DNA from 3 places in the Emergencia sp. JLR.KK010 genome. Region 3 is predicted to be linked to each of the others. Evidence: predicted binding sites of a transcription regulator. Region 3 holds the regulator's gene; each other region holds the start of a gene.
The links. The regulator HrcA, encoded in region 3, represses chaperone genes, less so after heat shock. The targets are predictions, from matches to a motif close to TTAGCACTCNNNNNNNNNGAGTGCTAA.
Positions count from the first base shown of each region.

Region 1: a site for HrcA is predicted at 1,253-1,279, ahead of htpG (molecular chaperone HtpG). Genes of this name have one in related genera too.
Region 2: a site for HrcA is predicted at 1,743-1,769, ahead of clpB (ATP-dependent chaperone ClpB). Genes of this name have one in related genera too.

Region 1 is NZ_CP143550.1:1,643,109-1,646,392, forward strand. Features, by position in the region: gene htpG (molecular chaperone HtpG) at 1-1,219, opposite strand, end outside; gene V1225_RS07860 (metalloregulator ArsR/SmtB family transcription factor) at 1,394-1,702, opposite strand; gene V1225_RS07865 (heavy metal translocating P-type ATPase) at 1,767-3,284, opposite strand, start outside.
Region 2 is NZ_CP143550.1:1,962,544-1,965,827, reverse strand. Features, by position in the region: gene clpB (ATP-dependent chaperone ClpB) at 1-1,648, opposite strand, end outside; gene V1225_RS09405 (site-2 protease family protein) at 1,841-2,557, opposite strand; gene V1225_RS09400 (LysM peptidoglycan-binding domain-containing protein) at 2,659-3,018, shown strand; gene V1225_RS09395 (hypothetical protein) at 3,223-3,284, shown strand, end outside.
Region 3 is NZ_CP143550.1:2,576,777-2,580,060, reverse strand. Features, by position in the region: gene feoB (ferrous iron transport protein B) at 1-420, shown strand, start outside; gene V1225_RS12410 (FeoB-associated Cys-rich membrane protein) at 444-602, shown strand; gene V1225_RS12405 (nitroreductase family protein) at 663-1,274, opposite strand; gene hrcA (heat-inducible transcriptional repressor HrcA) at 1,559-2,602, shown strand; gene grpE (nucleotide exchange factor GrpE) at 2,617-3,165, shown strand.

The DNA.
Region 1 (3,284 bases), 930 kb from region 3:
AGTCGTCGTAAATGCCGTATTTTAACTGTCTGCCAAAGTGATTGAAGAACTGCTCGTAGCCTTCGCGGTCGTTTTTCATAAAGTCTGCCAGTTCTTTTTTGATTTTCTTTTCCAGGTTCTTTGCAATGTTGCGAAGCTGTCTGTCGTGCTGCAATGTTTCCCGGGAAATATTCAGTGTTAAATCCTGAGAATCTACGAGCCCCTTTACAAAGTTGAAATAATCTGGCAGCAGTTCTTTGCATTTATCCATAATCATCACGCTGCTGGAGTAAAGCTGCAGACCTTTTTCGTAGTCCTTAGTATAGTAGTCGTATGGTGTGTGTCCCGGAATAAACAGAAGGGCAGTGTAGCTGGAAACGCCTTCTACACTGGTTCTGATGACACGACAAGGATCCTGGTAATCGCCGAATTTACTCTTGTAATATTCGTTGTAATCTTCGGCTTTAACTTGGCTTTTGGCGCGCTTCCAGATTGGTTCCATGGTGTTTAGCGTATCCAGCTCCATGTAGCTTTCCATTTCCGGCATTTCGCCTTCTTTGGTTTCAGCATCTTCCTTTGGACGGCGCTTTTCGACCATCATCTGAATCGGGTAGCGAATGTAGTCGGAGTATTTTTTGATTAAATTGCGAATGGTATACTCTTCCAGGAATGTGGTATAGTTTTCGCCTTCGGTATCCTCTTTGATATGAAGTACGATTTCGGTACCTGGGCTTGTTTTTTCCGCTGGTTTGATGGTGTAACCATCTGCACCCTGGGATTTCCAGACGTTAGCTTCCTCGCTGCCGTAGGCTTTAGATGTGACAGTAACTTCGTCAGCCACCATAAATGCGGAATAAAAGCCAACGCCGAATTGTCCGATGATGTCAATCGGGTTTGTATCTTCAGATTTCTTTTCTTCAGCATGTTCTTCCTTAAAGGCAAGGCTGCCGCTCTTTGCGATGGTACCAAGGTTTGCTTCCATTTCAGCAGCGCTCATACCGATGCCGTTATCGCTGATGGAAAGGGTACGATTTTCCTTATCGGCTGTGATGTCAATGTGAAAGTCGGAACGCTTAATGCCGGTATCACCGGACTGCAGACTCTGGTAATACAGCTTATCCAGTGCGTCACTGGCATTGCTGATAAGTTCTCTTAAAAAAATCTCTTTATGGGTATAGATTGAGTTAATCATTAAATCCAAGAGTTTCTTGGACTCTGCTTTGAATTGTTTCTTAGCCATTGTCTCTCCTCCATAGTCTTCTACTCCGTGTTGTTAGCACTCGATAATAATGAGTGCTAAAACTCATATAATATAATGTACCACTTCTGGCAAAAAAGTCAAGAGGGATTCGAAAAGAAGTCAAAAATGAAAATGTAGTGGCCGTTTTGCAGCTCTTTACTGAGAATCAATAAATTATTCCAAAACATGTTCAAGCCCCTGTGCCATGATGGTAGCGACATGATCGTCAGCCAGTGAATAGTAGATGGTTTTTCCTTCTCGGCGGAATTTTACCAGGGCAGTCTGCTTGAGAACGCGCAGCTGATGAGAAATTGCGCTCTGGGTCATTGACAACGTATCTGCAATTTCCTGTACGCAGAGTTCCTGAGAGGATAAGATATACAAAATCCGGACTCTGGTAGGATCGCCAAAGACCTTAAATAGCTCTGCTAAGCTGTAAAGGGTTTCTTCCTCGATAGGGTGATCTGTTTTTTCAAAGTCCATGTTTCTTCCTCCGTATTTTTATGGATGGGAGGAAAGCAGCCTGAAGCGTTTCCTCCCGATAACATTATTTTTTGTATAGTGCTCTGATTGAGTTCAGTACGCACAGCATAGCCACGCCTGTGTCGGCAAATACAGCAAGCCACATGTTGGCAAAGCCGATAACGCCTAGAATCATGACAGCTGCTTTGATTACAAGGGCAAAGATGATGTTTTGCTTTGCGATTGCGTTTGTTGCTCGTGCAATAGAAATGGCGCTTGGAATAGAGTTTACCTCTGTTTGCATAAATACTGCATCGGCAGCTTCAATTGCTGCATCGGCGCCGCTTCCCATAGCAGCACCTACATCAGCTCCGGCGAGAACAGGTGCATCGTTGATACCGTCTCCGACAAACATAACGCTGCCTTTTTCTTCTCTCACTTTTGTCAGCATGGTCAATTTATCCTGCGGAAGCAGTTTTGCATATACCTGATCGATGCCTACTTGAGCTGCAACAGCTTCAGCGCTGTTTTTTGCATCACCTGTCAGCATGACGGTGTGAAGTCCCATTGCCTTAAGACGGCTGATGGCGTCTTTTGCATCAGCTTTTATAGTATCTGCGATGATGAGGCGCCCTGCAAATTTTCCGTCGATGGCGACAAAGACTTCGGCGCCGCTTGCAGCCTCAGAAAGTGTCGGCATAGCAATTTGATATTTTTCCATTAGTTTTTGATTGCCGCAGAGGACAAGCCCTTCTTTCATTTGGGCGACGATACCGTGTCCTGCGATTTCATTCCGCTTTTCTGGAACCGAAAGGGTGAGTCCTTTACCAGTGGCAGCGCTGACGATGCTGGTTGCGATCGGATGAGTAGAGTGCTGCTCACAACTTGCACAGATTGCAAGCAGTTCGTCCTCGCCATAAGTTCCGGCGGAGATGATTTTCTGCAGGAGGAAATTTCCTTCTGTAATCGTGCCAGTTTTGTCCATGACAACGGCCTTCAGCTTACCCAGGGCTTCTATGGAAAGTCCTCCTTTAAACAGGATGCCTTTCTTTGAGCCTGCACCGATGCCGGAGAAAAAGGCAAGGGGTACACTGAGTACTAGCGCACAAGGGCAGCTCATAACAAGGAAGGTAAGGGCAGTATAAACCCAGTAGTTCCAATTTCCTGTTGCCAGAGAAGGTACCACAGCAAGAAGAAGTGCAGCGATAACGACGCAAGGCGTATAGACTCTGGAGAATCTGGTAATAAAGCGGTCTAATTTCGGTTTACTTGCAGCAGCGTTTTCGACAGAATCTAAAATTTTGGAAACCATAGATTCGGAAAGGGGTTTTTCTACTCTGATTTGCAGTTGACCGGAAGTATTGAGGCAGCCGCTGGTTACAGCGGTGCCTGGTTTTGCGCTAACAGGAACAGGTTCTCCTGTGATTGGAGAGGTATCAATACGGCTTTCTCCATCTATGATCATGCCGTCCAGAGGGATTCTGTCTCCAGGACGGATAAGCAGGATGTCTCCGACTGCAGCTTGTTCTGCGGGGATTATTGCTACGGATGTTCCTTTTACTAAATTAACCACTTCGGGACGCATATCGATAGCATCCATGAT
Region 2 (3,284 bases), 610 kb from region 3:
GAATGCCAGTCCATGCAGAAACTACTTCTGCAATTTCTTCCTCGCCGACCTCTTCTTTCAGCAGGCGATTTTCCTCAGCCGTTTCAGCAGTCTGCTTATCAGTTTCAAGCTTTTTCAAAAGCTCCGGCAGCGTACCGTATTTCAGCTGCGCTAGTTTTTCAAGGTCGTAGTTTCTTTCCGCCTCTTCCATCTGGTGCTTTACTTCTTCTATCTGCTCCTTGGTACTCTTCACCTGGGTAATCGCTTTTTTCTCATTTTCCCACTGGGCACGCATCGTGGCATTTTCCTCGCGAAGCTGGGAAAGCTCTTTTTCAAGTGCGGAAAGCCTTGCCACCGATCCGCGGTCTGTCTCCTTGGAAAGAGCTTGCTTTTCGATTTCCAGCTGCATGATTTTTCTGGAAATCTCATCAAGTTCCGTTGGCAAGCTGTCGATTTCCGTTCTGATTTTGGAAGCTGCCTCATCCATCAAGTCAATGGCTTTATCTGGAAGAAAACGATCGGAAATATACCGGTCAGAAAGAGTTGCGCAGGCAATGAGAGCGCTGTCTGTAATGCGCACGCCGTGATGAATTTCAAAACGCTCCTTAAGACCACGGAGAATGGAAATGGTATCCTCCACTGTCGGCTGATCCACAAGAACCTTCTGAAAACGTCGCTCAAGTGCTGCGTCCTTTTCGATATACTTGCGATATTCATCAAGAGTCGTAGCGCCAATGCAGTGAAGTTCTCCTCTGGCAAGCTTTGGTTTCAGCAGGTTTCCTGCATCCATGGAGCCCTCTGTTCTTCCTGCACCTACAATATTGTGAATCTCATCAATGAACAGAATAATTCTACCATCGGACTTTTCGATTTCGTTGAGAACGGCTTTCAGACGTTCCTCAAACTCTCCTCTGAATTTGGCGCCGGCAATGAGGGCTCCCATATCAAGCGCAAAAATCGTCTTGTCTTTCAGTCCCTCCGGCACATCGCCGTTTAAAATTCTCTGTGCCAGCCCTTCTACTACGGCAGTCTTGCCTACCCCCGGCTCACCAATCAAGACCGGATTATTTTTAGTTCTTCTGGAAAGGATCTGAATTGCGTGTCTGATTTCGCTGTCACGCCCAATAACCGGGTCCAGTTTTCCCTCTCTTGCCATCTCCACGAGATCACGACCATACTTATTCAACACGTCATAGTTATCTTCAGGATTCTGGCTGGTAATACGCTGGTTTCCTCTCACTTTAGAAAGAGCCTCCAAAAATTTCTCCTTGGTAATCTGATACCTAGAAAACAGCTTAGCAGATGGTGTGCCTCGCTCAGCAAGGAGCGCCAGGTACAAGTGCTCAACACTGACATATTCATCTTTAAACTGCTCTGCTTCCTTCTCTGCAGAAATCAGAACCTGATTCAGCCTTCTAGAAGCGTAGATATTATCAGCATTTCCGGAAACTTTCGGCAGTTTCTCGATGGCTTCCTGAAGCTCAGCAATCATATAGGAAGGATTGACCTCCATGTACTGCAAAAGCTTCGGAATCAGACCGTCCTTCTGCATTAGCAGCGCTAAATGCAAATGCTCACCCTCCAGTACCTGATGACCCTCTGAAATTGCAATATTTTGGCAGTCCATAATGGCGGACTGTGCATTCTGTGTAAATTTTTCGATGTTCATATGCTTCACCCCCGCTTCAAACATCACTATATTTGTACTATTTTTAATCTCTGTCTCTATTTTATACCCACTTTTTCAAAAAGTAAAGAACTTTTTAGCACTCATCATCAACGAGTGCTAATAATCTTCAAACCAAAGAATGCCCGCATAGCCATCTAGCATACACGGGCAGCTCATAACTTCGCAAAATCTTTAAAAAATAATCAAATCCATCAGAAGCTGATATACAAAGTTGACGCAAGGCACCAGCACAACATCAGTTACGTTAAAGATAATCAGCGCCAGCAGAATAAGAAATCCTTTGTCGTAAACCTGATAATACCAGTTGTATTTCCGCAGGTCGAAAATCTCGGTCAAAATGCCGAACCCATCCAGCGGCGGCACCGGCAGCAGATTAAATACCATCAGCACCACATTGACCGATATGATGTAAAACAAAACGTCTAAAAGAACATCTCCGAAAGTGCCCATGAGCCAAGGTGGATTCATGATAAATAAGCCTTTCAGTACAAACGAAAAGACGATAGCAATGAAGAGATTCATCACGACTCCCGCAAAGGACACCAACATTTCGTCCCGCCTTCTGTGTTTATAATAGCGCGGATCAATTTCTACAGGAACACCCCATCCAAATCCCGCGATTAGCAGCGCAAAAAAACCAAAAGGATCAATATGTGCCGCGGGGTTTATGGTTAATCTTCCCTGCAGCTTCGGAGTTGGATCCCCTAGCTTATAAGATACAATCCCGTGTGCAAATTCGTGAAAAGATAAACCTATAATAATGCCAGGCAAAATCAAAAGTTTATCCATAATCCATTCTCCGGCATCTACGTATGGATTAGAAATAATTCTAAGTACAATCAGTGCAAAGAGTAGCACCAGCGCCGGTGAGCGTAAAAATCGTTTCAAATCTTTTTTCCTTTCCCAATATATTTTTAAATATTTTATCACATTTATGGGCAATTGAAAATACTATAATATAAACGGTCAAAAAAGAAAGGTGGTTTTTTATGAGTAATACACTTGTATGTATCGATGTCTATACTGTCTCAGCAGGTGATACCCTGTACACAATTGCAGAGAAATATGATCTGCCAGTCAGTCTTTTGATGAAGGTTAATCACATTACCAATCCATACAATCTGCAAATCGGAACCAGACTCTGTATTCCGGGAGATCCTTCCCAACTTCCAAAGCCGGAAGAACCGTCAAAGCCAAAAGTGATTACCCACGTGGTAGAAGCTGGAGACACTCTGTACTTAATTGCAAAAATGCATGGCGCAAAGCTGGATGATATTATGCAAGCCAATCCATCCATCGACCCATACAATCTGATGATTGGAACCGAGCTTTTCGTGCCCCTGCCGTAAATCTTTCAGTGTAGAAGTAGTACGCCTCTGTTGCATTAATGCCTTGTTAACGTGCATAAAATCGATATTTTTTTCAAATATATGCACACTGGCCACACTGCGCCCAACAAATATAGTTCGCAGAGAAGTATGCGTTGCGTACGTTGCCTTTTCTTCTCATTCATGGTAGAATAAAATCAGCTAACAAACTGGGAGGATACAATTATGGAAGGCACATGCAGACTAAAAAGGTTTTTACAGAAAGAACATACCCCTGCCGAGAAAGC
Region 3 (3,284 bases):
GTAGCGAAGGAAAACGTAGTTGGTACATTCGGCGTACTTTATGGATTTGCAGAAGTTGCTGAAGATGGTGCAGAATACTGGAGTGCATTGTCCGCAGACTTTACCGCCGCAGCAGCTTACGCATTCTTAGTATTCAATCTGCTCTGCGCTCCATGCTTTGCGGCAATGGGTGCAATTAAGAGAGAAATGAACAACACCAAGTGGTTCTGGTTTGCAATCGGTTATCAGACAATCCTTGCTTATCTGGTATCTATGTGTGTATATCAGTTCTGGACAGCTTTCGCTGGCGGCGGATTCGGAATCGGAACAGTCGCAGCAATTGTAGCGGCAGCGTTCATCATTTATATGTTGGTTCGTCCGGCTTCTCAGAGCACTGAAAGTATTAAAAAAGTTGCGTATAAGAATAATAAAGCGGCATAAAAAAATATAGGAGGGGTGATAGCATGAATGCAGCGACGATTGGTGTACTGCTCATTGTAGTAATACTGGCAGGGCTTGCGCTTTGGTCGATTATCAAGAGCAAGAAAAATGGCGGCGGCTGTGCGGGCTGCGATGGCTGCGGCGGTGGCTGCAGTCACTGCAATGTTGAAAAGGGAAATTGAAGAGAGTATGAAAGAAAAGGACGGTGCGCCAAAATGACGTACCGTCCCTTTGATATTGTACTAGATAATCTCTGCGATTTCTTCAAAACTCTTTTTCTTTAGTATAGGAAGTTTGTAGTTAGGATCAGGTTTACCCACGACAAGAACCATAACCAGAGTTTCCTCTTCCGGACGCCCGAGAAGGGTGCGAAGGAAGGTTGGCGGTGCCGGTGTATAGGTCAGACTGGCAAGACCGGCGTTTCGCAGTGCATTGATCAGAAAACCGATGGAAATACCGATGGATTCGTTGACATAATAATTCTGATCTTTGGTACCGTCTTCCAATGTTTTATACCATTCCTTGAAGATAACGATGAGACAAGGTGCTTGTGTAAGGAAAGGCTTTTCCCAGTTGACGTCCAGCTTGTCAAGGTCAGCTTGCCATTCGGCAGTAATTTTGCTTTCGTAAAATTTCTTTTCGACTTTTTCGGCTTCTTCTCGAATTTTTGCTTTCATAGCCGGATTGGTTACGATACTAAAATGCCAAGGCTGCTTGTCTGCACCGTTAGGGGCAGTTCCCGCAGTTAAAACACAGTTTTTGATCACTTCCATGTCAATGGGATCTGGCAGGAATTCTCTGTATGTACGGCGCTTGCGGGATTCTTCCAAAAGTTTTTTCGATTTCTCTTTCATGAAAAAATACCTCTTGTAAAATAACTAAGAAAAGAATAGCACAGTTTTTTTGACAATGCAAGGTATAATTGTTATACTTGAACAAAAAATATTCATATATATTGTGGTTTATAAACATGAAACGCTATTTCTCTGTACAGTGGAACAGTGCATGCATTCACCAAAAATACACAAAAACATCATAAAAAAATGTGAAAATCCTGTTGACATTAGGGCAGAATAGGACTATATTATATATAGTGATTAGCACTCGAAAGAAGTGAGTGCTAATAAGGAGAAGCGTTATGGAATTAACAGATAGAAAATTGAAGATTTTACAGGCCATTATCAGTGACTATGTCAGATCAGCAGAGCCTGTGGGTTCCAGAACCCTCTCGAAGAGATTTGATCTGGGCATCAGTCCGGCCACAATCAGAAATGAAATGAGTGACCTAGAGGAGATGGGATATCTGACCCATCCGCATACTTCGGCTGGAAGAGTTCCTTCTGATAAGGCGTACAGATTATATGTGAATAAGCTGATGGAGAAACGTGAGCTGAGCCCGATTGAGAAAAATCTCATTGCAGAAAAACTCAGGGCAGATGTCAGCGAATTTGATGAGACCATCAAGCACGCTGCCAGAATCCTTTCAGAGATTACCAATCTGACTTCTTTTGCGATGACGCCGACCAAAAATGAGGATACTCTGAAGTTCATCAACCTATTGCCGGTGGATGAGACCACAGTGGTTTTGATGATCGTGTCAGAGAGTGGAAAGATTTCCAACACAGCCCTAAGAATGCGGGTACCATATACCGAAGAAGGACTGCAGATTCTGGCAAAGAATATGACCTATAATTTTAACGGCAAGAAGATTACAGATGTTCTGAAAGAACACATTATCGCAAGTTTTGAGTCTGACATAGAGGCGATGAGCAAGCTGGCTGAGAATATCATGCCAAACTTTATGAAGACATTGGAAGATATGCTCAATGTGAATCTCTATATGGATGGACTTACTAATATATTCGACATTCCGGAATATAACGATCTGGAAAGGGCAAAGAGCTTTCTTTCGCTTCTGGATAAGAAAGAAGACTTTGCGAAGAAGTTAATGGAGAGAGAAGATGGTATCATCGTTACCATTGGAGATGAAAATGCTGATGATTTGATGAATGATTGTTCCATGATTACGGCAACCTATCATGTAGACGGCAAGATGGTCGGCAAGATCGGCGTTATTGGTCCGACTCGTATGAAGTATGGAGAAATTACTTCTATCATCGAGTATCTGACTGACAATCTCAGCAGCACATTTCAACTAGAAGGCGGTGAAGACGAAGAGTGAGTGAGGAGACTAAGGTGAACCAGGAAGAATTAAAAGAAGAATTGAACCAAGAAGAAGCATCAGAAATGGAAGAAAATGAAATGCCAGCGGATGATAACGCTGAGGAATCCTGCGAAGAGCAGACAGAAACCAAAGAAGAGACATCTGAGGAAGGCGAAGCGCTGAATACCAAATATCTTAGATTGATGGCAGACTTTCAGAACTATAAGAGACGGGCAGAAAAAGAGAAAGGCGATATTTATGCCTATGCCAATGAGAAAATTATTGTAGAACTTTTGACCGTCATGGATAATTTTGAAAGAGCGCTGCAGCACGAATCCGCAGACGAAAGCTTTGCAGAAGGCATGAAAATGATTTTCAAACAGCTGACTGACGTATTAGAAAAAGCCGGTCTGGAAGAGATCAAGGCACAGGGCGAGGATTTCGATCCGAACTTCCACAATGCTGTCATGACTGAAGACAATGCAGAGTATGAAAGCGGCAAAGTGACAGAAGTGCTTCAAAAGGGATATTTGCTTAATAAGAAGGTTATTAGACCTTCGATGGTTAAAGTCAATAATTAACTTGTCAAATTGTCCCACAGCGTTGTTGCTCTTGATGTTTCGCTTCTCACGTACCAGGAGTACGCTCCGAGGCTCAACATCTTCGGCGCCTAGCTGTGAAACAATTTTACGGCGTTAAT